One region of the Exiguobacterium sp. s39 genome, then DNA from elsewhere that is predicted to be linked to it. Evidence: riboswitches for the same ligand, from Rfam matches in the RefSeq annotation. Region 1 holds a riboswitch; each other region holds the start of a gene.
The links. A riboswitch is a leader RNA that binds a small molecule or an ion and turns the genes downstream of it on or off. The one in region 1 is predicted to bind lysine.
Positions count from the first base shown of each region.

Region 2: it holds a riboswitch for lysine, as region 1 does, so the genes downstream of both, KNQ11_RS14700 (aspartate kinase) here and KNQ11_RS11840 (amino acid permease) in region 1, are expected to answer to the same signal.
Region 3: it holds a riboswitch for lysine, as region 1 does, so the genes downstream of both, KNQ11_RS14110 (Na+/H+ antiporter NhaC family protein) here and KNQ11_RS11840 (amino acid permease) in region 1, are expected to answer to the same signal.

Region 1 is NZ_JACSNA010000002.1:55,454-66,321, reverse strand. It holds gene KNQ11_RS11845 (solute:sodium symporter family transporter) at 1-1,007, opposite strand, end outside; gene KNQ11_RS11840 (amino acid permease) at 1,551-3,032, opposite strand; lysine riboswitch at 3,164-3,352, opposite strand; gene KNQ11_RS11835 (MarR family winged helix-turn-helix transcriptional regulator) at 3,518-3,973, shown strand; gene KNQ11_RS11830 (diguanylate cyclase) at 4,112-5,203, shown strand; gene KNQ11_RS11825 (TetR/AcrR family transcriptional regulator) at 5,246-5,851, opposite strand; gene KNQ11_RS11820 (HlyD family secretion protein) at 6,044-6,700, shown strand; gene KNQ11_RS11815 (DHA2 family efflux MFS transporter permease subunit) at 6,713-8,404, shown strand; gene KNQ11_RS11810 (hypothetical protein) at 8,750-9,307, shown strand; gene KNQ11_RS11805 (nitroreductase family protein) at 9,433-9,990, shown strand; gene KNQ11_RS11800 (CDP-glycerol glycerophosphotransferase family protein) at 10,111-10,868, opposite strand, start outside.
Region 2 is NZ_JACSNA010000004.1:38,891-49,758, reverse strand. It holds gene dapD (2,3,4,5-tetrahydropyridine-2,6-dicarboxylate N-acetyltransferase) at 1-70, opposite strand, end outside; gene dapB (4-hydroxy-tetrahydrodipicolinate reductase) at 57-803, opposite strand; gene dapA (4-hydroxy-tetrahydrodipicolinate synthase) at 800-1,681, opposite strand; gene KNQ11_RS14705 (aspartate-semialdehyde dehydrogenase) at 1,699-2,691, opposite strand; gene KNQ11_RS14700 (aspartate kinase) at 2,705-3,904, opposite strand; lysine riboswitch at 4,018-4,195, opposite strand; gene argH (argininosuccinate lyase) at 4,266-5,636, opposite strand; gene KNQ11_RS14690 (argininosuccinate synthase) at 5,633-6,838, opposite strand; gene KNQ11_RS14685 (GNAT family N-acetyltransferase) at 6,957-7,385, opposite strand; gene KNQ11_RS14680 (alanyl-tRNA editing protein) at 7,382-8,530, opposite strand; gene phnF (phosphonate metabolism transcriptional regulator PhnF) at 8,659-9,393, shown strand; gene KNQ11_RS14670 (LCP family protein) at 9,450-10,562, opposite strand; gene nagB (glucosamine-6-phosphate deaminase) at 10,862-10,868, opposite strand, start outside.
Region 3 is NZ_JACSNA010000003.1:176,169-187,036, forward strand. It holds gene KNQ11_RS14085 (ABC transporter permease subunit) at 1-263, opposite strand, end outside; gene KNQ11_RS14090 (ABC transporter ATP-binding protein) at 260-1,141, opposite strand; gene KNQ11_RS14095 (SAM-dependent methyltransferase) at 1,181-1,813, opposite strand; gene KNQ11_RS14100 (heme oxygenase) at 1,903-2,223, shown strand; gene KNQ11_RS14105 (uracil-DNA glycosylase family protein) at 2,348-3,085, shown strand; lysine riboswitch at 3,178-3,356, shown strand; gene KNQ11_RS14110 (Na+/H+ antiporter NhaC family protein) at 3,468-5,051, shown strand; gene htpG (molecular chaperone HtpG) at 5,117-6,979, opposite strand; gene KNQ11_RS14120 (PDZ domain-containing protein) at 7,063-7,932, opposite strand; gene KNQ11_RS14125 (SDR family oxidoreductase) at 8,068-8,898, shown strand; gene KNQ11_RS14130 (M20 family metallopeptidase) at 9,038-10,210, shown strand; gene KNQ11_RS14135 (hypothetical protein) at 10,277-10,624, opposite strand; gene KNQ11_RS14140 (DUF1801 domain-containing protein) at 10,710-10,868, shown strand, end outside.

The DNA.
Region 1 (10,868 bases):
AATCCCATCAGCGAGACAGGCAGTAACTCCGTAATGAGTCGAGGATATGATAAATCACCGCTCGTTAGTGTGTTCCCATACAAGTGATAGGCAATGATCCCAGGAATCAGCATGAAGATCGGAACTAATAACTTCAAGAATCCTGTCATGAGGACGCCCTTCTGTCCTTCCTTCAAATCTTTTGCCCCGAGCACACGTTGAATGACATATTGATTGAGTGACCAATAAAATAAGTTCGCAAATAGGATACCCGTGAAAATCGAGAAGAACGGAACGGCATCGGTTGAGCTTCCGATTGCGTTCAGCTTCTCCGGTTGCACAGTCGCAATCGTCTTCATCCCTTGAAGTAAATTCCCGTCACCCAGTGCAATAAAGCCAAGCACCGGAACTAAGAATCCGACGAAGACAAGCCCGATCCCGTTCAAGGTATCCGAGACAGCCACCGCACGTAGCCCTCCAAAAATCGCATAAATTGCTCCGATGATCCCGACGACCCAGACGACTAACCAAAGGGATTGCGTATAACTGAGACCAAAGAGTTCCGGAACATCGAATAGCTGCAAGACAGCAATCCCACCTGAATAAAGCATCGAAGGAATCGTGACGCACATATATCCGAGCAAAAAGAGTAAGACTGTCATCCGACGAACCGTCTCGTCATACCGGTGACTTAAGTATTCCGGTAATGTCGAGATCCCAAGCCCGAGAAATTTCGGAAGCAGATAGATGGCCATGATGATCGCAGCAAATCCCGCCGTGACTTCCCACGCCATACTCGACATGTTTCCCATGAAAGATTGTCCGTTTAGTCCAATCAACTGTTCTGCCGACAAATTCGTCAGTAGTAGTGATCCGGCAATGAAAACGCCACTTAGCCCTCGACCTGCTAAGAAGTATTCATCGACGCCTTGTGTTTTCCCACGCGTCAATCGGTAGGATATGTAGGCAACGAGCAACATGAAAAACGCTGCAGAACCTAATGTAAAAAATAAATCAGATGTAGTCATGCGTCTCCCCCTGTTCTTTATTCATTTTTCTATTTTTGAATATGTATTCATTAATTCCTTTTTTATACTTTTTCAAAACTATATTTTAGAGAACGTTTTCATTTAAGGGAATAAAAAAACACCCTCATTCTAGAAGATGGTTCCGATTGCAGAAAAATGGGCTGACTCAAAAATGTCTCGTCTTCACGCCCTTTCCTCAGGCGAGATACAAGCCAATTTTCCCGCTCTATTCGAGTAGGAAAACGGGTCTTGTTTGTCTCTGACAGCGCAAAATTGCGCTTTTTCCTGTAGGAGTGGCGTGTAACGTGTCATTCTTTTTTTATACCCGGAAGGAGAATCAGAGAATCGTTTTGTTGACTCGACATCGCTTCCTAGGGAAAAACAAGCAAGAGTGACCCTGCAGCGAAGCGGCGCGATGCTTGTCCCAGGAAAACGATTCGAAACGAACAAAAAAGCGCAATCTTTCTCATCAGACTCATCAGAGAAAAATTGCACTTTGTCTTCAATCTCAATCACCTTCATTTATAGAAGGTGGTTCACACATTATGATTGACGTGGATGTTCTGGGAAGTCCATCTCGTCATAACGAACGATTGACGTCCGATTTTTGAATTTGTGTCCTAACCAGAAGGCAAGGAATAATGGAATACCAACATACGTTGCGGCAATTCCGACCCAATCGATTTGATCCGCAAGGAATGCTGCGTAGTTTTGACCAACGATGACGAGGAAACAAAGACCGAATGCGAACAGCGGACCAAACGGGAACGCTGGTGCAACATATGGTAAGTCTTTCAACGAGTGACCTTGTGCAAGGAATCCTTTACGGAAACGATAGTGACTGATTGCAATCCCGAGCCATGCGATGAAGCCTGTCATCCCCGAAGCATTGAGTAACCACAAGTAGACTTGTCCACCAAACATCGACGTCAAGAAACAGAGTGCACCGATTGCTCCTGTTGCGAGCAAAGCGTTACGCGGTACACCGTTTTTCGATACTTTCGCGAACAACTTCGGTGCATCCCCTTGGCGAGCAAGCGTATAAAGCATCCGAGTCGAAGCATACATACCTGAGTTTCCGGCAGATAGAACAGACGTCAAGATGACGGCGTTCATGAGTGCTGCTGAGAAGGCAAGACCCGCTTTTTCAAAGACAAGCGTAAACGGACTAACCGCTACGTCCGTAATGTCATTGGAAACCAAGTTCGGACTCGTATACGGAATGAGCATTCCGATGACGAAAATCGCGAAGACGTAGAAAAGCAAGATGCGCCAGAAGACTTGTTTGACTGCTTTTGGAACATTCTTTTTCGGATCTTCCGACTCACCCGCGGCAATCCCGACCAGTTCTGTACCTTGAAAACTGAATCCGGCAACGAGAATGATACCGATGACGGCAGGAATCCCACCGACGAACGGTGCATCGCCAAGTGCAAAGTTTTTAAAGCCAACCGGTGGCTCTGATGTAAAGACACCAAAAATCATCGCAACACCGACGACTAAGAAGACGATGACGGTAACGACTTTAATCATCGCAAACCAATACTCCGCTTCCCCGAATCCCTTAACGGAGAAGTAGTTCAAGCCAATCATGAGTAAGAGGAACAAGGCACTGAAATAAAATCCAGGAACATCCGGGAACCAATATGTCATGACGATTTGTGCTGCGACGAGCTCGACTGCGATCGTGACTGCCCAGTTGTACCAGTAGTTCCAGCCGAGCGCAAAGCCGAATGATGGATCGACGAATTTCGTTCCATAGGTCGAGAAGGATCCAGCGACCGGCATATACGCTGCCATTTCACCAAGACTTGTCATGAGGAAGTAGACCATCAGACCAACGATTGCATACGATAGGAGCGCCCCACCTGGTCCTGCTGCTGCGACGGAAGCACCGGACGCAATGAAGAGTCCTGTTCCGATCGCTCCACCGATGGCGATCATTGACATATGACGGGCTTGTAATCCACGTTTTAATCCTTCTGCTGTCGAATCTGTTGTTTGTTTCACATCTAGATTGTTCATTTCGTTCGCTTCTCTCTTTAATAAATTTTTGAGAGGACACTTTTTGAATGAAAAAACAAAAAGCGCCCTCATCTTCCAGATGGAAGATGAGAACGCAACATAATAAAATGGATGCGCCTCATTCTACCGTCGTGAAAGATAGCTCTCCACAAGTAGGTGATACCCGACTTGTGACAGTATTAGACCTATTTGATCTAATCCCAATCGATCATCTTCAAAGCGATGATTGATTTCGGCAATTCTTCCTTTCAGGTCACCTCATCTGTCGCTTGACGACATCCGTAACCGTACTCTTAAGAACTGCAACCTCCATCCCACTGGTTGAGTGAGAACTGAATTAAGTTAGTTATTACTACGCCATATTACACAAAACGCCACGAAATTGTCAATTGCCTTTTTCGAATCTGGGGTAGTCGATGGTAAAAATCCGATATGTTTAGTACACTAAATGGTAGAAGTCCACTGAGAGAAAGGATGCTGCTTGCATGCCACAGGAACGTGATTTGCTAACTTATCGACTCGAGGAACAAATGCGTGTCATTCTTCGTACCCTGCGACGTGAACTTAACCGGCTATTTGAAGGAACGGCGACCCGGAGTGAGTTTTTCATCTTACGAAGCCTTTCAGAAAATGGTCCTCAGCGCCCGACGCTTCTTGCGGAACAATTTGAGCTCGCGACGAGTCAAGTCACTGCTTTGACGGATAAGCTGTATAAACAAGGATATGTCACACGGACACGTTCGACGGAAGATCGTCGTTCAATCGTACTCGCTTTGACGGAGGACGGGGAACGTGCATTTCGGGATCTCGAAATCGTCCGGAAAAACTATTTACAAGACCGCTTCGGTACATTGACGGAAGAAGAGCTCGAAACGATGATTCATGTCTTTGATAAAATTTTACAGACGATGGATGAGGATACCCTTACTTCATCTTCTTAAAAACGGTAGATTTTCTACCGTTTTTTCTATTTTGGTCTAAAGATTTCCCTCTGTCTAACCGTTATCTACTTGAGTATACTGGAAGTATATATATGGAAATCTGTTAGCTGGGGGAGTTGGGAGGATTTGTTGTCCATCATGAATCAATTCATCATTAACTTTTGTCTACTGTTCACAACGATTACTCTCTTGTTCTTACCGTTTCGGAATCAACCGCGTATTTCATTGAACTCCAAATGGAGCATTCGACTTATACTCGGAGCAGTCTCTGGTCTGATTGCGGTCTTATTAATGTTCAATGGGATCCAAATCGATGTCGCCCGTGTTGATTTACGTATCGTTCCCGTCGCGATCGCCATGCTGTTCGGTGGTTTCCCAAGCGCCATCGTTGCAGGAGCAATGATCATCGGGACACGTTACTTTTTAACACCAGTTGATCAAATGGAAGGATTTTATTTATCTACGCTGATCATCGTCTTATTCATCACGACGATTGGGATCATTCGTCGATTCGTCCATGTCTCGATGCGTCATTTTCAACTTATGGTGTTGGTCGGTATTCTCTATTCGTTACCCGCCATCTACATCTTGACGCACAGCTGGTCGACATTCTTTAAAATCTCGATTGCGTACGTCTTCTTTAATTTATTAGCTGGCTTTGTTGCCTTTCGATTACTGACGGAATTACGCCGTCACTTCGAAAACATCCAGTATCAGCAGAAACTCGCCATGACGGATGCTTTGACAGGGCTCGCCAATCGCCGTCGTCTGGATGACTCGCTATCGCTTGTCGGTTCGACCGATCAAGGCTATTCACTTGTGCTCATCGATATCGATTTCTTCAAGCATGTCAATGATACATATGGTCATGATGCGGGCGATGATGTGTTACGCCAACTCGGCATGACTCTCGCTTCCTTGACGCGTCCAGACGACCTCGTCGGACGGTACGGTGGTGAAGAATTTTTAATCATCTTACCAAGTACTTCGGCGAAAGAAGCGCAAAAAATAGCAGAACTAGCTCGGCTGACGGTCGCACGTAACCTGTTCCCGACAGCAGATGTACCTGATCTACAAATTACGATCTCACTTGGGATTTCACATTCCAGTGGTTCGCATACGTCACTTGAAGCATTACAACAGGCAGATAAAGCGTTGTATTATTCAAAAGAAAGCGGACGGAATCGGAGTACGATCTATACGAAAGAACTCGCATTCCGACAGGCTTAAACTGATTGGACACTTCCGCAGGGAAGTGTCTTTTTTACGTCCTCATTCCGTCTCTTTAGGAAAACCGATACTCTCAACCGTTCCAAAGACGATCATCCGACTTAATTGTTCTGCCATATACTCTGATGAATACGGTCGACCGTTTCGTAACCAAGAAATCAACAATCCCAACTGTCCACCAATGACATAATTCAATAATAAGTCCCGATCGACGAACGTAGCTTCTTCTGTGATTTGCGGTCGAAACACAAGACGATAGTTATCTTTCAATGTATCGAGAAAACGGGAGATGAACGTTTTGATCGGTCCTTGAACGAGCATCGTTTGATAGAATAATTCATTTTCTTCGATATGAATGAACAAACGAGCAAAATAGCGACTCACCTGCTCGACTGTCGGAAAGACAGTTCCTGTACCCGTGATCCGAATTGCTTGTTCAAGTGCCTTCATTTGCTCCTCAACGATTTGGTCGAGCAAATCATACTTATCCGTATAGTGTGCGTAGAAGGTCGAACGGTTCACACCGGCTCCATCCGTCAGCATTTTGACAGTAATACTCGAGAAGCTGTGCGTCTTCAATAAACGAAATAATTCCATTGTAATACGGTCACGTGACCGTTTTGGTCGGGGATCACGGCTCTCATTCATCCATATTTCACTCCTTTTTCATCCTCTTTTCATTAATGAATCCGTTATCATCTATTTTTCCAACATTTTGTCGGAAATTGTCGGTTGTTTGTTAGCTAATGATCCATATAATTAACTATATTAATTACTCCTCCCCCCAGAGGAGTACTTTTTTTGAATCGATTGTACACAAGAAAGGATGCTAACACACCCATGAGTATGAAAAAATTATTGATCATCAATATCGTGACACTCATCGTTTTAATCGGTGGTGGTGTTGTCGGATACTACTATTACGATCAAGCAACGAGCTATGTCAAAACAGACAATGCGAAAATCGACGGTAAGATGATAACGGTTGCGAGCCCAAGCGCTGGTAAATTAACAGACTGGTCTGCGAAAACAGGCGAATCACTCGCCAGTGGAGCAACAGTCGGACACGTCATGACGGCACAAGCCGGACAAAAATCGACGGACCTCTCTGTTTCAATGCCCTCAAAAGCAACGATCGTTCAGTCGATGGCGACAAAGAACGGCTTCGTCGCAGCAGGTACACCTCTCGCCTATGGTTTTGACTTAAACGACCTTTGGGTCACAGCGAACATCGAAGAAACAGAAATCGATGAAATCAAAGTCGGACAAACAGTGGATGTCTATGTCGACAGCTATCCGGACACGACACTTTCTGGTGAAGTCGAGCAAATCGGTATGACGACGGCTTCCACGTTCTCAATGATGCCTTCTTCAAACGGAAACGCGAACTACACGAAAGTCGCACAAGTCATTCCAGTTAAAGTATCACTCTCGCAAGAAAAATCACTCGACATTCGACCTGGTATGAATGTGACCGTCCGCATTCATAAGGATTAAGGAGGGACGTTCATGTCTACTACCTTCTTGTTCGGATACAGTGCGTTCACGATTCTGATCATCATCGGCGTCAACTGGATCGCCCGTCGAAGTCGCTCATCCGACACGGCGCTGGCGACGGACGGACCGACTCTTGAGGAATCCCTCGAGGCGGAACCGACGATGACCGTGACACCACCAGTCGCAGCACCTTCAAAACAGGTATCGACTGAAAACGTCAGTATTCCGAAAGTACTGACGGTCTTACTCATCGGTATGTTCATTGCTATTTTGAACCAAACGTTGATTAATGTCGCGTTACCAGTTCTGATCAATGACTTCAACGTGTCGACGTCCACTGCCCAGTGGTTGACGACGGGCTTCATGCTCGTTAACGGGATTTTGATTCCGATCAGTGCCTTTTTGATGCGAAGCTATACGTTCCGCCAGCTGTTCCTCGCTTCGATGACACTGTTTTTCTTCGGATCGGTCATCTGTTCGATGGCAATGAACTTCCCGGTCATGATGATCGGTCGTGTCGTTCAGGCAGCGGGGGCTGGTATCTTGATGCCACTCGGATCAAACGTCTTCATGACATTGTTCCCACCGCATAAGCGCGGTGCTGCCATGGGAATGCTCGGAATCGCGATGATTCTCGCTCCTGCTGTCGGACCTACGATCACAGGATATGTCATCCAAAACTATGACTGGCACGTCATGTTTTATGCGATGTCGTTCTTTGGATTAGTGACGTTGTTACTCGGTACGGCTTGGTTCCGCCTGACGCAGCCACTCTCGAAACCTTCTTTTGACGCACTGGGCGTCTTATTCAGTACGATCGGATTCGGGAGTCTCCTTTACGGATTCAGTGAAGCCGGGAATGACGGCTGGGATAGCCCGATCGTCATCAGCACGATCGTCATCGGCTTAATTGGAATTGCTGCTTTCGCAATGCGTGAGCTGTCGATGGAAGATCCGATGTTGAATATTCGCGTGTTGAAAGTGCCGGAATTTTCGTTCACCCTCTTTATCAATGTCATCGTTACGATGGCGTTGTTCGGTGGGATGTTACTTTTACCGATTTACCTTCAAAGCATTCGCGGTTTTTCACCGGTCGATTCAGGTCTTCTCCTTTTACCCGGATCACTAATCATGGGAATCACCGGACCGATTGCCGGTCGTTTATTTGACCGCTTCGGTATTCGACCGCTCGCTATCTTCGGTTTGACGTTGATGACGTACGGGACATGGGAATTGACGCAATTGAACATGGATACATCGTATTATTCCATCATGGGTATCTACATGCTTCGGTCATTCGGTATGGCATTCATCATGATGCCAATCATGACTGCCGGTATGAACGCTTTACCGATGAAGATGATCCCGCACGGAAACGCGACACAAAACACACTTCGTCAAGTCGCCGGCTCCATCGGAACGGCAATTCTCGTCACCGTCATGACCCGTCAAACGACGGCTCACTTGGCAGACGACGCGAATCAGTTTACGACGCTCGACCCGACGCTTTCGCAACATTTAAACGATCTTGGACAACAGCTGGGTAGCTCACAAGCCGCTTCAACGAGTTGGTTTACGATGCTGACGAAACAAGCAACGATTCAAGGGATCACCGATGCGTTCTGGATTGCAACCGTCTTATCTGCGCTTGCACTGATTCTGTCCTTCTTCTTGCACGGAAAAAAAGAACCGAATCTGGATTGATTGACGAAAGGGGCTGACTCAAAAGTCAGTTTCCACAAAGGTAAGGGTGGCAGAATGATGATCTGCCACCCTTACCTCATAACAAAAAGAATGACGCGTTTCACGCAACTCCTACAGGAAAAAGCGCATCTTTGCGCTGTCAGAGACAAACAAGACCCGCTTTCCTGCTTGAATAAAGCAGGAAAACTGGCTTGTGTCTCGCCTGAAGAAAGGGCGTGAAAAGACGCGTCATTCTTTTTTGAGTCAGCCTCTTTTCTTATACTTTACGAAAAGTTCTTCTTTGCACTTCAGCCTTAAAATCGATACACTAGGGACAATGAGTTTCATATCTAAAGGAGATGCTTTATGGTTGCCTTTCTGCAATTTTATGCGTTCATCTTTGCTTGTTGTTTTGCTTGGCAAGTTGGTCGACCATCCCCTTGGTCACAAAAGATCGTTCGTGCCTTTTTAACAAGTGTCAACGGGCTCTTCGTATTCGCACGTGCCTCGATTTCAATCTTTTTATTAGTTGGACCACTATTACTCGTCACCTATCTTGTCTTCCCACGGTTAATCGCTTTTGAAAATGGTTTAGCGATGGTGATCAGCGTGCTTGTCATCGGACTGGTTGATCGTCTCGTCAGTCTCGTCGTTCTGCCACTCATACGTTCCTTTTTCTTAAAACGTCAACGCGTCATGCCACAATCGGTGGAAATGGTGCTTTATACGATGGCAATGGCTGTCTTGCTCTTTATACAGCTTCATGCTGTTCCTGGCGTTCAACTTCATGTAGCGTTAACGATTTTCCTTGGTTTTACGATCTATTTCGCCCATTATCTATTTGCCTTATACCGGATTCGTCTTATGAAAAAGAAGCTAACGACTGTTGCTCAAGATCAAGACGAGGAACGAAAAGTCTCTTAATTCGAATGCAACGAAAGATGATTTCCTATCGGGAATCGTCTTTTTTTGTTTTCTGACAAATAACGTTGACAATGATAATCGTTATCATTTATAGTGAAAAAGTACTCAGTGAGGAGATGAAACGGATGCATGCCCAACAAGTGATTGAAACACGCCGGTCGATCCGGTCCTATACGGAACAACCCGTTCCGGTCGAATTGGTAGAAGCATTACTCGACACGGCGATTTATGCCCCGAATCATAAATTACGAGAGCCTTGGCGCTTTGTTCTCGCAATCGAAGACGGACAAACACGGTATGTCGATGCCTTGATGGAATTGCTGACAGCGCGTGGTCAATTCGAGACGAAAACGTCTGAACAACGTCAACAGGCTGAACAAAAATTACGGGAAGTCCCGGTTTATTTAACGGTACTTTGTCAGGTACAAGGGACACCGGATCAACAGCTAGAGGATACACTTGCAACTGCTGCGATGATTCAAAATCTGCAGTTGGTAGCAACAGAACGAGGTCTTGGGTGTTGCTGGAAGAGCGGAAAACACTGGTTCACACCAGAGTATGCCTCACTCGTTGACGCTTCTGAAAACGAACGCGTCCTCGGCGTCATTCAAATCGGCTGGCCTGCCATCGTTCCACCTGTCAAACCTAGAACGTCCGCAAAGGACAAGTTGACGCACTTTTAAGAGGTGCGCATTCTGCGAGCTACCCCTGCTCGCGCCAATCAAGCCCCAATTCAAAAATAAAAACGTTCCGATGACGTCTCTCTCCCCAAACGGAGACGCAATCGGAACGTTTTTCTGTATTCACACTGGTGTTTTCGTATAGACAGGCGCCTCTGGAATCGTGTCATATAACATATGGTCGACGATTCGTTTGGTCGCTTCTCCGTCCTGATACGTAAAGAACTGATTCGCAAATGTCTCGATTTTCTGTGTATCGAATTGCCCACGTTTAATCCAAGCAATGACGTCTTCGAACGTCGACACGATTGGTCCCGGTACGAACGTTTCATATGGGAAGTAGAAATCGCGTTCTGCTTTATACGACTGAAGATCGTTAACGAGAAAAATCATCGGCTTCTGCAACAAGGCAAACTCAAAGATGACAGACGAATAATCCGTAATCAGAATATCCGCAATCTGCATCAAATCATTGATGTCCGGATAGTCTGTCATGTTAATGATTTGATCCGTATACGCGTCCGGTACGACGGGTGGATTGAGAACAAACGGGTGCATGCGAAGCAAGAGGACTGTATCCGGTCCAAGCTCTCGACGGAACTTCTCAAAATCAAGCTCTTGATCGTAATGTGCCGTTGTCTGTCCATTTCCTCGGAACGTCGGCGCGAGTAAGATGATTCGTTTCTTGCGCCATTCTGGATATCGGTCATACAACTTTTCTCGAACACGGGCTTGACGTGCTGTGTTCAGTAGCTGATCCGTCCGTGGAACCCCTAATGGATAGATCCTTTTCTGCTCCATTCCGAAAGCATCCGCATATGGTGCGATACATGCTTCACCAGAAACATAGACCTTGCTATAGTTCCGGTGAATCTGGACCA
Region 2 (10,868 bases), on a different contig from region 1:
GTTTTACCGGTGTTTGTTTTTTAGCATCTTTAATGAATTTAGCAATTTCGTAAGCATCAGTGAGTAACATGTGAATCCTCCTGTGTGTAGAGCGTCTCTAATGTATAGAGTCCCGCTGTTTTTTGAATGAGTGCTTCAGCTGCTTTAATCGCACCAGAAGCAAATACTTTTTTCGATAACGCCGTATGTTTGATTTCAATCAATTCGTCGACACCTGCGAATAAGACTTCGTGTTCACCGAAGATCGTTCCACCGCGCATCGCATGCATCCCGATCTCGTTCGTCTCTCGCTTTTGCCGCGTCTGTGATCGGTCATACACCGGTGTCACGTCACGTGCCGTCTGAATCGTTTGCAATAACAACTCAGCCGTTCCGCTTGGAGCATCGACTTTTTGGTTGTGATGTTTCTCGAGCAATTCGATGTCATACGCCCCTGCTAGTGGCACAAGTGTCTTCAGCAGTTGCTGCACCATCGCGATGCCGTACGACATATTGTACGACTGGAAGATTGGAATTTCTTTCGCAGCGTCCTTGATCGATGTCAGTTCCGCTTCTGAAAAACCAGTCGTTGCAATGACGAGTGGTGTTTTTGTCGCCAGCCCGTATGCGAGCAGATCCGGTAGCAAACTCGGATGGGAGAAGTCGATGATCGCATCGACCGTCTCTGACATCTCCGTTAGCTCGGCATATGAAGCGATCGTATCGGATGACTTCGTCCGGTCAACGATCGCCACGACACTTTGTGGTGCGAGTTCGACGACGTATTGTCCTGTCGCCCCATAACCGTGTAACGCGAGTTTCATCGAACCACTCCTTTGTAAGCCCGCATCGTTTCGAGTAAGTGGGCATGTCCCGCTTCCGATTGACGGACGAGCGGCAAGCGCGGCGCACCGACAGCAAAGCCAAGTTCTTCAAGCGATGCTTTGACTGGAATCGGATTAACGTCACTGAACAAGGCACCGATGACCGGTAACAAGTCTGCCTGAATCCGGCGAGCTGTGACGAGATCTTGTGCGAGTAACGCCTCAGCAAGTGCTTGTGTCTCTGCTGGGTACGGGTTCGAAAGAACTGAGATGACGCCTTGTGCCCCCCATGCCATGTACGGCAGGATTTGATCATCATTTCCACAGAAGACCGCGAAATCTTCCGGAATCGCCGCCATCAGTTCACCCATGAAGCTGACGTCTCCACTCGCCTCCTTAAACGCTTGGATTCGTGGATGACGTGCTAACGTCACTGCTGTTTCGACTGCGATCGCAACTCCTGTCCGCGATGGAACGTTGTACAGCATGATTGGTAATTCGGTTGCATCAGCGACCGCCGTGAAATGTGCGACGAGACCCGCTTGCGATGTTTTATTGTAGTACGGTGTGACGAGCATCGCTGCGTCCGCACCGAGGCGCTCTGCGAGTAACGTCTTCTCGATTGTTGCTGCCGTGTTGTTCGAACCCGTTCCGGCAATGACTGGTACTCGTCCTGCCGTGATTTGAACGGCAGTCGTCAGTAGTTGTTCGAATTCCGTGTTCGTCAGTGTCGATCCTTCTCCTGTCGTTCCTCCGACGACAAGCGCCTGAATTCCTGCTGCGAGTTGTTGCTCGATCAAGCGTTCGAATACGTGTAGATCCAACTCGCCTGCTTCATTAAATGGTGTGACGAGCGCTGTACCTGCTCCTTTGAACATGAAGAACTCCTCCTTTTTTATGAATGAATCGACTGTTCGATTGCTTGGCGTGCGACTTGTACGGCATTCGAGGCGGCACCTTTTCGAATGTTGTCGGCTACACACCAGAGATGGAACGTGTTCGCGAGACTATCATCTTGTCGAATCCGACCGACGTAGACGTCGTCCGTACCACTTGCATCGAGTGGCATCGGATAACGCGTATTCGCGACATCATCGATGAGGACGACGCCCGGTGCGCCTTCAAGTGCTTCACGGATCGCTGCAACCGTCGTCGGCTGCGTAAACGTGACGTTGATCGCAACCGAGTGAGAATTCGTGACTGGAACACGCACACATGTCGCACTGACTGGTAGTGCTGGAAGATTGAAGATTTTCCGTGTTTCGTCAATCATCTTCTGCTCTTCTTTCGTATAGCCGTTCTCAAGGAACACATCGATATGTGGCAAGATGTTATCGTGAATCGGATGCGGATAATTGACGGGCTCTTCTCCGCGTGCTCCACGTGCCAGATCCTCGATTCCTTTTTGACCAGAACCGGATACGGCCTGATACGTCGTATAGTTGACACGCTCGAATCCCAGTGACTGGAGCGGTGCTAAGGCGACGACGGATTGAATCGTCGAACAGTTCGGATTTGCGATCAAGCGGTCCGTCACTTGAATCGCTTGTGGATTGACTTCTGGCACGACAAGCGGAATCGTCTCCTGCATCCGGAAAGCACTTGAATTATCAACGACGAGTGTTCCGTTTTCAGCTAGTAACGGGGCATATTGTTCACTGATCGTTCCGCCCGCCGCGAACAACGCGACGTCAATCTCGTCTTCCGTGATACTTGGTGTCAGTGCTTGGATCGTAATGGCTTCTTCCTTGAACTGTACCGTGTTCCCTGCTGAACGAGCAGAAGCGTAAGCGGACAGGCGGCTGACCGGGAAGTCCAGTTCGGCTAGTACTTGTAACATTTTTTGACCGACGGCGCCGGTTGCTCCAATGACTGCTACATGATACATCCTATTTTCCTCCTTATAACTCGAACGCGTTTGCAATCGCTGCAACCGTCCGTTCAATATCTGCTTGTGCAATCGTGTATGAGATGCTGATTTCTGAAGTCGTAACTTGATAGAACGGAATGTTCTCCGCTCGGAAGATTGCGAACAACTTCGAAGCGACACCTGTTGCATCCCGCATCCCGATGCCGACGACAGATAACTTCGCGTGCTGATTGTGGCGGTCGACCTTGACTGTCGTGAAGCGATCCATGATGTCTTTCAATGCTTCATCGAGGAACTCTTCCTCATCGAGTGGACATGAGAACGATAAGAAGATGTCACTGTCGAACGTCGTTTGACTGATCATGTCGATGTTGACGTGGCGATTGGATAACAGTTCGAAGATATCGGCTACTGCTGCGTTCGTTTGCGGTACGTGTTTGATTGATACCGTCAAGACGTTCTTCGTCACACTGACACTCGTCACCGCTTTTTGTTCCATTGTTTCCGTCGCTTCCATGATCCATGTTCCCCTTTTCGATTCAAGTGTTTTCCCGACGAAGATGTGTACGCCGTATTTTTTTCCTAGTTCGACACTCCGCATTTCCATGACCTTCGACCCGAGGGCGCTCATCTCCATCATCTCATCATATGAGATGTGCGGAATCGGTTGAGCAGCAGCATGGATTCGCGGATCAGCTGTATAGACACCGTCGACATCGGTATAGATTTCGCACCGTTTATCAAGGACTGCCGCAAGGGCAACTGCCGTTGTATCCGACCCACCCCGTCCAAGCGTCGTGACATCACCGAGTTCGTTGACACCTTGGAATCCGGCGACGATGACGACATCGTACGTTTCGAGTTTTTGTCGTAACAGATCTCCATCGATCTGTTTGATCTTACTTTTCGTATGCACGCCCATCGTGCTGATTCCTGCTTGAGCGCCTGTTTGTGATAATGCTTTGACACCGAGCGAGTTGAGGGCGATGCTGAGTAATGAAATCGTCTGTTCTTCTCCGATGGCAAGCAGTCGATCGAGTTCTCTTCGCTCGGGGCGATCCGTGATGGCTTGCGCCTGAGCGATCAAAGAATCTGTCATCTTGCCCATCGCCGAAACGACGACGACGAGTTTTTCACCTTCGGCTGCGCGACTCTTCAAATAATTCGCAATAGACTGAATCTGTTCGACAGTCGCAACCGAGCTTCCACCAAATTTAAGTACAGTTGTCACAATCCTATCTCCTTTGTCCCGATACAGAAAAAAAACGACGGGCCGGTAGGAGCGTTCCTACGGCCCGTCGTTATCACGATCGGACAAACGAAGACAAAGTCATTCGTTCTTTTACGTAAGATAGCGCTCCGAAACATCGGTTTCGGCAGTACAACGGATCTTAACCGTTGTACCAGCAAACAAGAAGAAGCATCTTCTCGTTCACTTCGGCGGACTTCCCCTTTCACATCATTCGGCATGCTTGCCTTCAAGAATGATGCTACTCATGTCATCCGCGCCTCTATCTGTCGGTTGTTAGTTACAGTTATAGCAGACATCTTTTGTTAAATCCAGTCATTTGACTGTTTTTTTTCAAAATTCGTCAATTCGCAAGATGCTGTTTCGCGAGTTCGAGTTGCTCCGACACGGCAGCAAACCCTGTCCCGCCGTAGCTAGTCCGGCGTGCTACTGCTTGAACCGGATCGAGGAGCGGATAGACGTCTTCCTTGATATCAGGATGGAACGTTTGATACGTCTCGAGGTTCAAATCCTTCAGGAAACAACCGTTCTGCACACAGTAAAGGACGGCTTTGCCGACGATTTCATGCGCTTCCCGGAACGGTATGCCTTTCGTTACAAGGTAGTCGGCGAGTTCCGTTGCATTCGAGAAGTCTTGCATTGTCGCCTTCTTGAGCGCTTCGGTCTTAAACGTCGCAGATTCAATCATTCCGGTGAAGATTTGAACGGATTGGAGAACGGTATCTGCTGTATCGAAGACCCCTTCCTTATCCTCTTGCATGTCTTTGTTGTAAGCGAGTGGTAATGCCTTCATCGTCGTCAAGAAGCCCATCAGATTGCCGTAGACGCGCCCCGTTTTCCCACGAATCAATTCAGCGAAATCAGGATTTTTCTTCTGTGGCATCATGCTCGACCCTGTCGAGAAAGCATCAGACAACTCGATGAAGCCAAATTCTTGCGATGCCCAGATGATGATTTCTTCACAAAAACGCGAGAGATGCATCATGACGGTCGAGGCGATCCCGAGGTATTCGATGACGAAATCGCGGTCGGAGACAGCGTCGAGACTGTTCGGATAGATTGACTCAAAACCGAGCAACTCGGCAGAACGGAAACGATCGATTGGGAATGTCGTCCCTGCGAGCGCGCCTGCCCCGAGCGGTGATTTCCGGATCCGCTTTTGATTATCCGTCAACCGTTCGACATCACGTTCGAACATCCAGAAATAAGCGAGCAAGTGATGCGCAAGCGAGATCGGTTGTGCCCGTTGCAAATGTGTATAACCTGGCATGACCGTCTCGATATGTTGCTCAGCTTGTTCCGTGATAACCGATTGGAGCTCGCGTAATGCCGTCGTCAACGCTTCAACATGTTGTTCCATCCATAGATGTAAATCCGTTGCGACCTGGTCATTTCGGCTCCGTGCCGTATGCAGTTTTCCTGCAACCGGACCAATCTGTTCCGTCAATAGACGCTCGAGATTCATATGAATGTCTTCATCTGCTAGCGTATACACATGATCCGCTAACGTCGTTTCCAGTTGCTTCAGTCCTTGCTCGATTTGTGTCCACTCGTCTTGAGCGAGGATCCCTTGTTCAAATAGCATCTGCGCGTGTGCGAGACTGCCTTTTAAATCGACGCTCGCTAATTTTTGATCGAACGTGATCGATGCTCCGAAGGCTTCCGCTTGAGCGGAAGCACTTTCCGTAAAACGTCCACCCCAGAGTTTGGTCATTTCGTTACACCCGCCTGACGATGTACGCTCGCATGAGTCGAAACGGCAAGTCCGTGTAATTTGATGAAGCCTTTTGCTGCTTCATGATCGAACGCGTCTTCTTTCGTATACGTCGCAAGTTTCTCATCGTAGAGTGAGACAGCGGACTGACGACCTGTCACGGTTGCGTTTCCTTTGAACAGTTTAACGCGAACTTCTCCTGTGACGTCCTGTTGTGTCGCCGTCAGGAATGCTTTCAAGCCTTTTGTCAATGGTGCATGGAAGAGACCGTTATAGATCGTTTCTGCGTATTGTTTGCTGAGTAGTGGTTTGAAATGCGCGACGTCCTTCGTCAATGTAATCGTCTCGAGTGCAGCGTGAGCTTTGAGTAAAACCGTTGCTCCTGGGCACTCATAGACTTCCCGCGATTTGATACCGACGAGACGGTTCTCGACGTGGTCGATCCGTCCGACCCCATGTGCACCAGCGATGATGTTCAGTTCCGTGATCAGTTTCGCCAGTGGATATGTTGTTCCGTTGATCGAGACCGGAACACCTGCTTCAAAGCCAATGATGACTTCTTCTGCCTGATCCGGTGCGTCTTCTGGCGCTACTGTTAACGCGTAAGCGTCTTGTGGTGGCTCTGTCCAAGGGTTTTCTAGGACGCCACACTCGTTACTCCGTCCCCAGAGGTTCATGTCGATTGAGTATGGGCTGTCGAGGTTGATCGGGATCGGCACGTTGTTTTCTTTCGCATAGGCGATCTCTTCTTCCCGTGACCATTTCCATTCCCGAACCGGTGCGATGACTTCGAGTGATGGATCAAGTGCTGCGACCGAAACTTCGAACCGGACTTGGTCGTTCCCTTTTCCGGTACATCCGTGAGCAACCGCTGTTGCACCATGTTGATGCGCGACTTCGACGAGCTTTTCTGCGATCAACGGACGCGAAAGCGCTGAAATCAACGGATAGGCATTTTCGTAATGCGCGCCATATTGAAGTGCCGGTAATACGAAGTCTTGTGCGAATTCTTCTTTTACATCGAGGACGATCGATTCGATCGCACCGACGAGGAGTGCTTTTTCTTTAATGACGGATAAATCTTTTCCTTCTCCGACATCCATGCATAAGGCAATGACGTCATAGTCCTTGCTCAACCATTTAATGGCTACCGATGTATCAAGTCCCCCAGAGTACGCTAAGATCAATTTTTGTTTCGACATGTATAATTCCCTCCTGGTTTTAAATTCATCTGTCTGTATAAAAATTCATTATGAATTATATATATACATAGAAAACAAAAAAAAGAAACCCTTTTTGCAGGATTTCTTTCAAAATGACTTACATTTTTTTCTCCATCGTTCGGTGCGGGATGCCCGCATCATCGAATTCATCGGAGACGATCGTATACCCGAGTCCTTGATAAAACGGGATCGCTTGAACTTGTGCGCCGAGTGTTAGCAATTGCTTCCCTTCGCGACGTGCGACTCGTTCCATCGCCTGCATCAACTCGCCACCGTATCCTTTTCCTCGCGCTGTCGCTAGCGTCGCGACACGCTCTACCTTCATCCGTTGGTCGTCATATGGACGGGTACGACCCGTTGCGACCGGTCGACTCTGCTCATCGAGGACAAGCAGATGAATCGCTGTCTCATCGTGTGTATCGTATTCAAGATGACGTGGTACGCCTTGCTCCTCGACGAAGACACGCTCCCGGATCATCCGGACGGCTTGATGTTGTTCTGCTGTACGTACTTGAATGACTGTCATGACTGATATTCCTCCCGTAATCGATCGACATATGCCATCGCATCATCCCGATTCGTAAATTGTGCCTGTGCCTGAACCGCACTTCCTCCGCCTCGCCCGTTAAATGTTTGGACATGTGCTTTAGCGAACTTCCCGAGATGGGGTTCACCTGGACTACTCATCAGTAACTTGTTCGTCGTCGCATTCCAGACGACGCCGACGCGTCCCGCTTCTTGAATCGCTTTAGCAAGCTGCTCGGATATTTTGATTTCTTCATCCAGATGTTCAAACACAAGAATGCCTTCTTGTTGTTCTAAAGCGTGAGCGAGTGTGAACGTTGCGAGTTGTTCCTGGGCGTATTCGACCTGTTTCGTTAAGCGTTTCTGCTCTTCTTGTAACGCTTGGACGGCTTCTAGCATTTGAACTGGTTTGACCGACAAGGCTTGCGCCGCTTCCCGTAAGGCTCGTCGTTCTGCCTGAACGAGTTGGTATGCCCGTTCCTTCGCGACATAGGACAGACGAATATTTCCACGAATCCGCTCGACTCCGGTAAAGAGAATCGACTCGAGCTGTGCCGTCGAATCAAGATGCGTCCCACCACAGGCACTATAATCGAGTGTGCCGATTTGAACGACACGAATTCGTCCTTCAACTTGTGGTGTTTTTCGTAATGGTAAGCGTAGCGCTTCCGCCTCGTCATACTCTGTCGCCGTGATCGGTAATCCTTGTTCAATCACATGTCGTAATCGTCGATCCAGCTGTTCTTGTTGCATAGTTGTCCATTCAGGTGTCTCGATATCAAGCGTCGAGACCTCACTTCCCGTCCGAAAACTGAGTGTCTTGATATTTGATTCATCTTGTAGGATTGCAGAGATGACATGTTGTGCCGTATGCTGCGCCGCATGATCGATTCGGACTGCGTCATCTACGATACCGGTGACGTCACCTGTGAGCGGCGTCGCCAGTTGGTGCCAGACGACACCGTCTTCGATTTGAACGTCAAGGACCGGTTGGTCGTTCAATGTTCCACGATCCGCCGGCTGTCCACCGCTCTCCGGATAGAAGTAACTTTTCTCTAAAGCAACCCAATAACCATCTACTTGTTTTGTTGCACGAATGGATGTCTGAAAGGTTCGGACATCGGATTCTATTTGTTCGGGGCGCATACCTCGACCACCTTTCTCTGTCAGTTTCACTCTGTATTATGCCATATTTCATCCAGAATCGTTTGTCGGCTTGCCTTTTTCCTAGTACACTAGACGAAAGACTACCGATCGCGAAGGGACGAAATGCCGTGATTCAGCATATCAATAAAAATTCACCACTCCCCATCTACTATCAAATCGAAGCTGCCTTAAAACAACAAATCGAAAGCGGTGTTCTTCAACCTGGCGATCTGATCCCGTCCGAGCGCGAATTTGCGGAAGCGCACCAAATCAGCCGAATGACGGTCCGACAAGCCATTTCAAACTTGGTCAACGCCGGTTACTTGATTCGTCAAAAAGGACGTGGAACATTCGTCGCGAATAAAAAAATCGTCATGCAACTGTCTGGATTGACGAGTTTCTCGGAAGAGATGGAGCACTTAGGTTTAGAACCGACGAGTGCGCTACTTTCCTATCAAATCATCGACGCCTCGATGACGATTGCCAATAAGCTACGGATTCGCGAAGGGGCATCGGTGTATGAACTGAAACGTTTACGAATTGCTGATGAGCAAGCGCTTGCCCTTGAGACCGTCTATATCCCGGAACAGCTCTTACCTGGACTCGATCAAGACGTCGCGACCGCATCGCTCTATGCATTTGCAGAAGCGAGCGGATTAAATCTTGGGCGTGCGAGTCAAACGTTCGAATCACGCCTGGCAACGAAGGAAGAGGCGGGCCATCTTGGTCTATCGACCGCTTCGCCTGTCTTATCTGTCGAGCAACTGACGTATCTTACAACGGAGCAACCGTTTGAATATGTCATCTCTGCTTACCGAGGAGACCGCTATACCTTCACCGTCGAAATGGAACGACAACGCTAAAAATCCCCTTGTATCGTCGTATAGTGACAATGATACAAGGGGATTTTTAGCGTATATTATTGAGCAGGAACGGCTTCTGTTTCCGTCACTGGTTCTTCTGTCGTGCTTTGTGCCGGGTCTGTCTCTTCCTTGATCGGTTCGACTTCTTGACCTTGCATCGCTTTTGCTAAGTTACTTTTCACTTGCTCCAATTGATTCGGATCGAGGTGATACTCCCATTTCCCGCTGATACCAATATAACCTTCTCCAGCGAGTTGGTACTCCGTCGTGTTACGTAACGCTGCTGTGAAATCTGCTAAGCGTGTATAATCGTTCGGACCTAAATTCGTTTCGACGTTATCACCGACAGCATCCAAAATATCACGGTATGCACTGAGGGAACGGAAACTTGCCGCTTCTTTGGCGACCGCTTGAATGACTTGCATCTGTTTTTGACCGCGTCCGATATCACCGAGCGGATCATCATGACGGTTCCGGACGTAAGCAAGTGCTTGCTCTCCTGTTAAATGTTGCATACCTTTATCAACAGTGACAGTACCGGCTTTACGTTTTGAATCTTGCTCTTTGAACGCATATCGTACATCGATGTCTACGCCGTCCAATGCATCAATCAATTGAACGAATCCTTGGAAATTAACTTTAACGACGTGATCGATTTGAATACCGAGCAGGTTTTCTGTCGTTTCACGCGCTAATTTAATCCCATTATAGGAATTCGATTTATCCATCGAACCGAAGTAATGGGCATGGGTGATTTTATCTTGCTCAACACCTGTCTTACCATAAGGTACATCGTATTTCGAATAATCGATGTTCACGAGTGAATCACGCGGAATACTCGTCAACACTAATTGTTCCGTTTTTTTATTTAAGATCCCGACGATCATGACATCTGATCGCGCCGGTTCATTTCGTTCTTTACTTTTTTTCGTTTCATCCGTTCCAAGAATCAAGAACGATTCAGACGGAACATCATCATATTTAGAGCTCACCTTCGAGCCGGGAATGTTAATCTGCGTCTTTGCCAATGTTTCTTGCGTTTTAATAAAAACAGCTCCAGCATATCCAGAACCGATGATTGTGACAAGCAGGACGAGTGCAGCGATGACTTTCATGAACATCTTGCCAGCACTTGGCTGTCTCTTTCGTGCGGATCGCGTTTCCATCATGTAAACCCTCATTTTCATGTAAATTTTCCGTAAAGTTCGCTAATCTCCATTATCCGGACATTTAATGAAATGTCAATTTACGTTTCGGTTAAAGAAATCGTATGGAATCGTTGCACTGAAAAAATCATGGATCCTTAGTGCGCTGTATCATGAGATTGAATGATCTTGGTATATGTCCTGTTGATACCTTTCTATCTAAATAACAAATCGCTTGAGACTAGGCTCAACAGAATCAAAAAAAGGAATAGAGTCAATCCAATGATTGTCTCTATCCCTTTTGATTCATCGCTCTTCCATCGTCATACT
Region 3 (10,868 bases), on a different contig from region 1:
AGACTGGCAATGACTTGAAAAATCAGTCCATAATAGTTCCCACCGAGCAGATCCAGTACATTCTCGAACCCTGTCACCTTATCGTATTGAAATGCTTTTAAGACTTCCGGAGGTAACGCTTCTAGCTTTGCTTCTAGTAAACCTGTCTTCATCATCGATGGATAAAGCAACGCAAGCATCAATAAGTAGAGACTCGTTCCAATCGCATAAGCAAGCACGGGCTTTCTGACCTGCTTGAATAAAGAGCGAATCAGCAATATCACGACGATTCCTCCTCTCCATAATAATGCAAGAAGACCTGTTCTAAATCATCTGCTGACGGACGAATCAGTCGCACATCATACTGAGTTAAATAAGCGATCGCCTGATTCAAGCTCAGCGTCTCGTCCGTTTGAAAACTGACTTCCAGCCGCTTCGGTTCAACACCGACTTGCATCGCGAACTGTGCCGCCTCCACCTCAGTTCGGAAGACGATCGTGTACGTCTTTCGACTCGATCGAACCAACTCATGAATATCCGATTCGACGATGATGCGCCCTGCTTTGATTAAAGCCGCTCGATCGCACGATTTTTCCATCTCCGGAAAGTGGTGTGAACTCATCAGAATCGCTTTTCCAGCATGCTTCTCCTGTTCGATCCACTCTAAAAAACGCTCTTGCATCAAAGGATCGAGTCCACTGGTCGGCTCATCAAGTAGATAGACGGGTGCATCCTTCATGAAGCAACCGACAAGTGCCAGTTTTTGCTTCATCCCTTTTGACATCTTGCGGATTTTCGTCTTCGTCTCAAACGGAAATCGTTTCAACAACAGTTGCCGCCGTGTCGGATCGCTACCATGCAGTCGTTGCATCAAATCGAGCATGTCTACTCCTGTCATGTCTCCAGGTAAACTAATCTCCCCCGGCAAATAACCGACCAACTGCTTCACCTCTTTACTTTGCTTCCAGCAATCAAAGCCACCGATCGTCGCCTTTCCAGCATCCGCCGCCAGTAGTCCCATTAAATGTCGAAGTGTCGTTGATTTTCCAGATCCGTTTGGTCCGATGAAACCGAATATCGTACCCGGATCAACTGTAAAACTGACATCGAATATTCCACGCCCCGGTGCAAACTCTTTCGTGACATGCTCCAAACGGATCATCGTCCGACCTCCTCATCCTCTATTTTTCTCATCATTGTATTAATACCCGTTTTGAAGCAGTTTGTTCGGATCAAAGCGATAGATGACGAACCGCTCGTCATGATTTTTTTCATAGATGTCTCGTAATCGAATCTCATCGACTTGCTCGAATACGGTATGGCGCTCCAAGTACTCCCGGTATTCATCGGTCGGGTAATACAAGATGAGATCAACCGAACGCGGGGAACGTTCGACCGAACTTAAAATGTGATCGATCACTTTCATGAAAATTTGTGAAGAGAATGGATTGAAGAAATAAAACTTATTCGTCTCATCCGGAATGGCATACTGCTCGGCATACGTCTGTTCAAATCGCAAACTTCCGGAACGCCGCTTCCGTCGACTTTGGTAGTTCGCCATATTCCGGAGTGCGTCCTCGTAAAATTGTCCGTTCATCTCGATTCCGATGACGGAACAATCGAATCGGTCGTGTAAGTAAAAGTTCAAACGCCCTTTCCCACACCCGAAATCAATGACCGTGTCCTGTTTTTGAAACAAATACGTTTCGCATAATTCGTCTAGTGCCGCATAAGGCGTTGGTTCATATCGATTGTAGTGACTAAACACACCATAAAGATGTTGCATCTCAATGGTCTCGATTCGTAATCGTTGATCGTATTCCTGTTCATTCATCGTCTTTTGTTCCTTCTTTCCGGCATTCTTTCCCTCATCGTACTATACTGAAGAAGTACGTTACTCGTTTTTTGAAAGGGGATTTTATGATGATCGTCGTTACGAACCGGATTAAAGTCAAAAAAGGGATGGCTGCCGCTCTCGCTCCTCGTTTTACGCGTCCAAGTGGACTCGATACGATGGACGGATTCATCCGCGTCGAGGTCTTATTGACGCAAAATATCGAAGAACACGATGAAATGAACGTCAACATGTACTGGGAAGACATGAAGAGTTTTCAAGCATGGCGGGAGAGTGACGATTTTAAAGCGTCACATAGTCGACCTGCGAGTAGTGAGGCAGGAGAATCGCCAATGCTCGGCAGCGAGATTCTGACTTATGAAGTCGCTTCGGTCAAAGAACGCGCATGATGCACGAAAAGGACTCGTATCGAGTCCTTTTTTATATACCTATATACAAATAGTGAAAGGGTCGAATTGTCACAAATGGTATTATTTGTTATCATAGTGCCATTACAGAGAGAGAGGGTCCTTCATGAATTCATTAACTATATTTGAACAAGCCATTCGTAGCTTACCTGACGATCGTACGTTACGACGTGATGAATTATGGACGGACGATTTTTTATTGCAACAGGAGAACGAGCTGACCGTCTATTACTCTCCGATTGGCGAATATGTCAATACTGAAGCAAAAGTCGTCATCATCGGGATCACACCAGGTTTTGAACAGATGCGAATCGCTTTCGAAGAAGCGACAGATGCCCTCCATCATGGTGTTTCATTAGAAGAGACGGCACGCCTCGTCAAATATACAGCAAGCTTTGCCGGAACGATGCGACGTAACCTCGTCCAGATGCTCGATACACTTGAACTTCCAGCATTGCTCGGAATCGAGACGACGGCTAGCTTATTTCATCAACATCAGAAATTATTGCATCCAACGTCACTGTTAAAGCAACCCGTCTTTTATCGCGAAAAGAATTACTCGGGTCATCAACCGAAGATCAATCGTAGCCCTTTATTAAGGCACTACGCGGAAGAACACTTCGTCGCTGAGATCAATCAGTTACAAAAACCAGTGTTATTAATTCCACTCGGTCGGGTCGTCGAGACGCAAGTCCGTGGATTGATTCATGATGGACGAATCGAACAGCATCAGCTTCTTTCCGGATTCCCCCACCCATCTGGCGCGAACGGTCATCGAAAAAAACAATTCGAGGAAAACCAAGCCTATTTGATGAAACAGCTCATTCAACATTTTGCTGAATAAACAACTTTATCTTAAATTATCAGAATATATGGTTGAATCGCTTCTGAAATACATGATAAAGTGTCCATAAGAACAGAATATGACTATTCTATCGATGAGGTAGAGGCGCGATTTCAATCAGTACTTGGTCCGAGGATGACAACGAAGACGACTACAGGAAAGGTGACATCGCCGAAATGACAGTATGTGTCGAGCATATCGTCGTTGGTCGATTCGGGAAACACCCGATCGATTGCCATACATAACAATTGTATGGAGCGCTCCAATTCGGCTAAGAAAGACGCATCCAGCGAGGGTGTCGGCTTTGTTGCCGGTGCCCTTGCTTTTTTTGTGCCGCGGGGTCTCATCTTTAAGCCATTTATTAAAGAGGAGGATATTTTTCATGGTCAACTATTCAGATTCCATCATTGCCCTTGTACCTGCTTTACTAGCTATCTTATTAGCCATCTTTACCCGAAAGGTCGTTCTTTCGTTAGGTGTCGGTATTCTCGTCGGTGCCCTGTTACTCCACCGTTTTAATCCGATCGATACGGTAACCTATCTCGGCAAGAACATCTTCAGCCTCTTTTGGGCAGACGGTGCCTTGAACGAGTGGAACGTCTTATTGCTTGTCTTCTTGTTATTGCTCGGCGTCCTTTCCACGCTCATTCAGACATCAGGTGGCGCTCGTGCCTTCGGTGAATGGGCTTCTACTCACGTCAAGACAGCGCGTGGTGCACGCTTAGTTGCCTTCGGACTCGGTATCTTGATTTTCATCGATGATTACTTCAACAGTCTCGCTGTCGGCAACGTCAGTCGTCCGTTAACGGATCGCCGTGGTGTCTCACGTGCAAAGCTTGCCTATTTGATTGACTCAACAGCTGCGCCTGTTTGTGTCATCAGTCCGCTTTCGAGTTGGGGCGCATTCATCATCTCCATCATCGCCGGTATCTTAACGACGCACTCGATTACGGATTACTCAGCGTTTAGTGCTTTCATGATGATCGTTCCAATGAACTTCTATGCGATTTTCGCGTTACTTTTAACACTTTACATCGCTTATTCTGGCGTCTCTGTCGGACCGATGAAACAGCATGAACGCCGTGCCGCGAATGGTGAACTTTTTGATGCGTCAAAAGGAACACCGATGGGGATGGCAAAAGAGGTCAACGAACATACGAACGGAAAAGTCCGGGATCTCGTCGTTCCGATCGTCGTTCTTGTCATTGCTACGATCAGTGCGTTACTCGGAACAGGTGCTCAGGCACTTGCAGCCGACAACCGCCCGTTTACTTTAATCGGTGCATTTGAGGCAACGGACGTCACCCGTTCCCTCGTCGCAGGTGTCGTCATTAGTTTGATCGTTGCCTTCCTGATGCTTATCGGTCGGAAAATTCCGGGCCGCGATTACCGTGCAAGTATTGTCGCTGGTATGCGTTCGATGTGGCCAGCAGTCGTGATTCTGTTATTCGCTTGGACGATCATCGCTGTCATCGGTGATATGAAAACCGGTGACTATCTCGCGAGCTTCGTCAGCAACTCGATTTCTGCGTCGTATTTGCCGTTCTTATTATTCTTGATTGCCGGCTTGATGGCATTCTCAACAGGAACAAGTTGGGGCACATTCGGGATCATGTTGCCAATCGGTGCGGATCTCGTCATGGCTGTCGATGCCTCACTCTTGTTACCGACGCTTGCTGCTGTTCTTGCTGGATCTGTCTTCGGTGACCATTGTTCACCGATTTCCGATACGACGATCCTCAGTTCGACAGGGGCTGGATCCCATCATATCGATCACGTTACGACACAATTACCGTATGCGCTAGTCGGTGCCGTCACTGCGGCAGTCGGTTATTTAGTCATCGGTTTCACGGAGTCTTCAGTCTTCGGTTTCATCGGAGCTCTTGTCACATTCGTACTCTTTGTCGTCGTCTTGAACGTTCTCTCGAAAAAAGGCGAAACCGCTTCTGATTTACAAACAGATTAATGTAACACTGTACGAAAAAAGGCATTGGATGCGCGCATCCAATGCCTTTTTTACATCTATTCGTTTCATACCATCAATAAACACACATCATTTGCGAACGCTACTGGATCCTCGAGTGGAAGCCCTTCGACAAGCAATGCTTGTTGATACATCAGTTTTGTATAGCGCTCGAATTTCGAACGATCGTTTTGATATGCCGTTTCAAGAGACTCGAACACTGCGTGTGACGGATTCAATTCAAGAATCTTGACCGCTTCTACCCCTTCGTTATTCGGCATCGCCTTTAGGATTTTCTCCATCTCGATCGAGACGGCGCCGTCCGTCGCAAAACAGACGGGATGCGATTTGAGACGCGTTGAGGCTTTGACTTCCTTGACTTGTCCACTTAGGACTTCCTGCATAGCTTGGAACATCTCTGCTTGTGCGTCCGTCGTCTCCGCTTCTGCTGCTTCAATCCCTAAGTCGCTGCTTGTGACCGACTTGAACGTCTTCTCGTTATACGTCACGAGCATCTGAATCGCGAACTCATCGATCTCTTCCGTGAAGTACAAGATATCATACCCTTTATCACGAACGAGCTCGGATTGTGGTAATTTATCCAGACGATTCGTACTCTCACCAGCAGCGTAATAGATATGTGCCTGATCTTCCGGCATCGCTGCGACGTATTCTGCGAGTGTGATCAACTTCTTCTCCTTGGCTGAGTAGAAGAGGACGAGGTCCTGCACCTGTTCTTTATGCATGCCGTAATCATTATACATACCGAACTTCAGCTGACGTCCGAACGCTTGATAGAACGTTTCGTACTTCGTACGATCCTCGCGCAGGAGGGCTTCGAGTTGTGTCTTGATCTTACTTTGGATGTTTTTCGCGATCAATTTCAATTGACGATCGTGCTGCAGTAACTCACGCGAGATGTTGAGCGATAAGTCTTCCGAGTCGACCATCCCTTTGACGAAACTGAAGTGATCCGGCAACAAGTCGCTGCATTTTTCCATGATCAAGACACCGTTGGCATAGAGTTCAAGACCCTTTTCAAATTCCTTCGAATAATAATCGTACGGCGCTTGCTCCGGAATGAATAAGATCGATTGATAACGAACAGCGCCGTCGACACTGATATGAATGTGTTTCGCCGGTGTGTCGAAACCATACCGCTTCTCTTGGTAGAAGTTCGTATAGTCTTCGTCTGTCAGTTCCCGTTTGTTCTTCCGCCAGATCGGCACCATGCTGTTGATCGTCTTGACGACTTCGACCTCTTCCGTCTCGTCACTGCCTTCGATCGGCTGACGTTCGAGTTCCTTCATCTCGATCGGATAACGGATGAAATCCGAGTATTTTTTGATGATGCTACGTAGACGATATGTCTCGAGGTATTCGTCATACGATTCTTCTTCATCGTTCGCCTTGATGTGGAGTGTAATCTCCGTTCCGACGGTTTCCTTGTCGACTTCCTCGATCGTATAACCTTCGACACCACGCGATTCCCATTTATAAGCGACTGCACTGCCGAACGGTTTCGTAACGACGGTGACGACGTCTGCGACCATGAAGGCAGAATAGAATCCGACACCGAATTGTCCGATGATATCATGACCATCTTGTGCTTCATTCTCTGCCTTGAAGGCAAGCGATCCACTCTTCGCGATCGTACCGAGATTGTCTTCTAGTTCTTCCTTCGTCATTCCGATTCCCGTATCACGAATGATCAGTTGACGTGCTTCTTTATTTGGTTCGATCGTAATTTTGTAGTGTTCCTTCTCGAACGAAATCGTCTCGTCCGTCAATGCTTTATAGTACATCTTATCCATGGCGTCACTTGCATTCGAGACCAATTCGCGCAGGAAAATCTCCTTATGCGTATAGATGGAATGAATCATCATCTCCAGCAATCGTTTTGATTCCGCCTTAAATTGTTTCGTTTCCATGCTCATTCTGCCCCCTCTTTTTTAGCACTCAATCATATAGAGTGCTAATTCATCTCCTATTATTAGGGAGTTCGAAATATCTGTCAATCTCCTTTTTCACTGTATGTCGTGACTTTTTCAAGGACGATCATTCCGATCTGACGTAAGTGTTCTGCTGACCCATAGGTGCCATGGCTGACGCCGTTTTCATCCTTTCGATTACCGAGACCGATGAACTGTTCACTCGGTTTGAAATGGAGCCCGACGACGGGTACCTGAAATCGTGACGAAAAGCCGACTTGAAAGATCGCGTCCGGGTAATCCGTTGGTCGATAGGTCGTCCAATCGATGTCTGGTTCGAGCTTCGCAAATCGTTCCGTGTGTTCCTTACCGAGCAGGATGATTCCTTTTATCGAAAACAGTTCAAGCAGGCGTAACAAAAATGTCTGACCGAACGGACTATCTTCCAACACGCTGCGTTCTTTGATCGCTCCCATGTAATGGTGTGTCGGAAACGGGAAAAAATCCAAATGAATGACTGGATCAAACGTCTTTTCGTAAAACGACGCACCGAGTCCGTTCAAGAATCCTTCGAGCTTCCCCCCACCTGGTCGACCGAACCAGGTCCGGTACACATTTGGTTGTTTGAAGTAACGATTGAAGCGTCGGATCGAATCCGTCAGCGTTTTCTCCTGCAGATAATCCTCCCATGCCATCGACTTCGGACGTATGAAAAGCGGACCATGCTCGTCAAATCGTAATGTACCTGTTCGGTCTAAAAACTGCGATCGAGATGGGTTCGTCGCGATTGTCACCCAACTGCTACGTGTCGCATCACCAAACCAGAGGACCGGTGTCGTTTGGTCGATCAATTCACTTGCGAATGCACTCTTCTCGAGTGTCATTTGGTACTGGACGGCTTCGTGTAATAATTTTTTGGCAAGTTGCCATTGATCGGATGTCAGCGTTCTCATCTCCCTCTATACAGCGATTGTGCTGTTGTAGATGTACCCCCTATCCTCTATTACTAGACGCATCGATGGGTTTAATCTCCATTTCTCCGGGAATGTTTCATAAGGTGAACGATACGACTTAGGAGGGATTTAACAATGGGTAGACTCGATCAAAAAGTAGCTGTCATTACCGGCTCGGCAACAGGGATTGGACAAGCGACTGCACTTGTCTTCGCAGAACAGGGAGCAACGGTCGTCTGTGCCGATGTCTCACTTGAAAAAGCACAACAAACAGTAGAACAGATTACACAACAAGGTGGGAAAGCGGAAGCCGTCCATGTCGATGTCTCAGACGTCGAGAGTGTCGAGCAACTTGCGAAGCACGTCAAAGAGACATACGGTACGATCGACATCCTCTTCAACAATGCCGGAATCGATGAACAAGGCGGGAAAGTCCACGAGTATCCAATCGATCTCTTCGACCGGATCATCGCGGTCGACTTGCGCGGTACATTCCTCGTCAGTAAATTCTTGATTCCATTCATGCTTGATAACGGTGGGTCAATCATCAATACGTCATCGATGTCTGGTCGCGCAGCTGACTTGAACCGATCCGGTTATAACGCAGCGAAAGGTGGGATTGCGAACTTCACGCGCGCGATGGCAATCGATTATGCGCGTCATGGCATTCGTGTCAATTCGTTATCACCAGGAACAATCGAAACACCACTCATCGATACACTTGTCGGTGAAAAAGAAAAAGAGCAAGGTAAACAGTTCCGCGATGCGAACGCTTGGATCACACCACTCGGACGACTCGGTAAACCACGCGAGATGGCAACGGTCGCTCTCTTCCTCGCTTCTGATGACAGCTCATATGTCACAGGTGAGGATATCACAGCAGACGGTGGTATCATGGCTTATACATGGCCGGGAGAGATGTTGATTGATTCGAAGTGGAAAGACGAAGCAGAAAAAAGTGAATGAGCAAGGTACGGTGTAACCCTCTGGTTGCACCGTTTTCTTTTATCTCAAGACGTTCAGCTCCCTAAATTATTTTCCGAATTCGTTTACCTCCCTGAAGTATTTTTATCAGGGTACAGGATAGGTAAAGGGGGAAATACTTATGCAAACAGCAATTAATTACTTACAACGATGTCTTCAAATTCCAAGCGTTAATCCGACGGACGGAGAGGAAGCCGTTGCACGTTATGTGTACGATGTACTAATTGATCATCACATCTCGACAGAATGGATCGAAGTCTCATCGAAACGGATTTGTCTCGTCGCGACCGTTCCTGCGAGTGAAGAGGTTTCACGCCCTTCCGTACTCGGGCTATCTGGTCATCTCGATACGGTTCCTGTGCAAGGAGACGGCTGGACGAAAGATCCATACGGTGGTGAAATCGAAGACGGACGCATTTATGGTCGTGGGGCTTCGGATATGAAGTCAGGTGTCATGGCGATGGTGCAAGCGCTCATTCAATACAAGGAACGTCAAAACCGTCCGAACACCGTCAAACTTCTGATTACATCCGATGAAGAAAATGGCATGACAGGAGCTCGGCATTTGACGGAACAAGGGCATGCGGATGATTTAGATGCTCTACTGATCACAGAACCGACGAGTGGGATGATCGGTTATGCACAAAAAGGTGTCGTTGGGATTGAAGTAACATGCCGTGGGAAAAGTGCACACAGCTCTGCTCCTCAACTCGGACGTAATGCCATTGATGACGTATATCGCGTCATCCAGGAAGTGAAGTCGGAACGCTTCTCGATCACAGTGAATCATCACCCGGCGCTTGGTCCGGTCGTTGCGTCAATCACCTCGATTTCAGGAGGCGAAGGACCAAACGTCGTTCCGAGTCAGGCTTCGTTTTATATGGACATCCGAACGATTCCTGGATTCGGTCGGGTCGACGTTCTTGCTGCCTTTACGGATATTGAGCGTCGACTTGTTGCAGAAGATCCTGACTTTGACATGAGCGTGACCGTCATCAAGGATATTCCTTCCTGTGAAACCGATGAACAAGCGCCTTTCTTGCAACAGGTCGCAGATACGATGGAGCAGGTCAGCGGCGTGACACCACGAAAAATCGCCATCCCAGGTGGAACGGATGGTGCAATGTTCAGCCAAGCAAAAAAAGCATTCCCGATCGCGATTGCTTCTTTCCATGATTTCCGTCTCGCGCATCAAGTCGATGAGTCGATTCCGTTATCCGAATATGAACAAACGATTGCGTTTTGCTTTAACTTGATCAACACACCATTACATCAATCACTTCCATCGCTTTAAATAAAAAAGGGACGACTTTTGGGTGCAATACCCAGAGTCGTCCCTTCTACTTTTACTGTGTTTAGTTTAGTACACACCAAGCTGTGCCAACGCCTCACTTAAATAACTTTGATCACTGCGAAACTGATGATTCGTTTGTCCGTCAGACCAACTGATGAAGACACGACCAAGCCGGTCATACCGTAAACAGAGACAAATCACGCCCTGCTCGAATACGACTTCTCCCTGTAACGACTCATGGACGCGAGCAAAGTTACGGATGAACGTATCATATTGATTAAATGTAACTGAAAACTCGTGTTCACTATCTTCTCCCGTCATTTGAATCGTTAGTTCCTCTTGTTTAGGATATACGTGTAAGATGTCCCACGATACACTGCTTTCTTCTCCTCGAAACACGATGCGATGCTTCATTCGATTTCCTCCTTTATGTACAAGGATTTTCGCTTTCTTTTCTCGAAAGTAATCGATATCTTCTTCATCCGAAAGGAGTCTGCTTATGTCTGATACGCCAAAGACAGGTCCTACTGAACAGTCCGTTGATGCATTTCTGGCACAAGTCGAACCACCACTACGTCAAGCAGATGGTATCACGTTACGTCAGTTCTTCGAAGATGTCACGGGATACGAAGCCGTTCTTTGGGGGTCTTCCTTGATT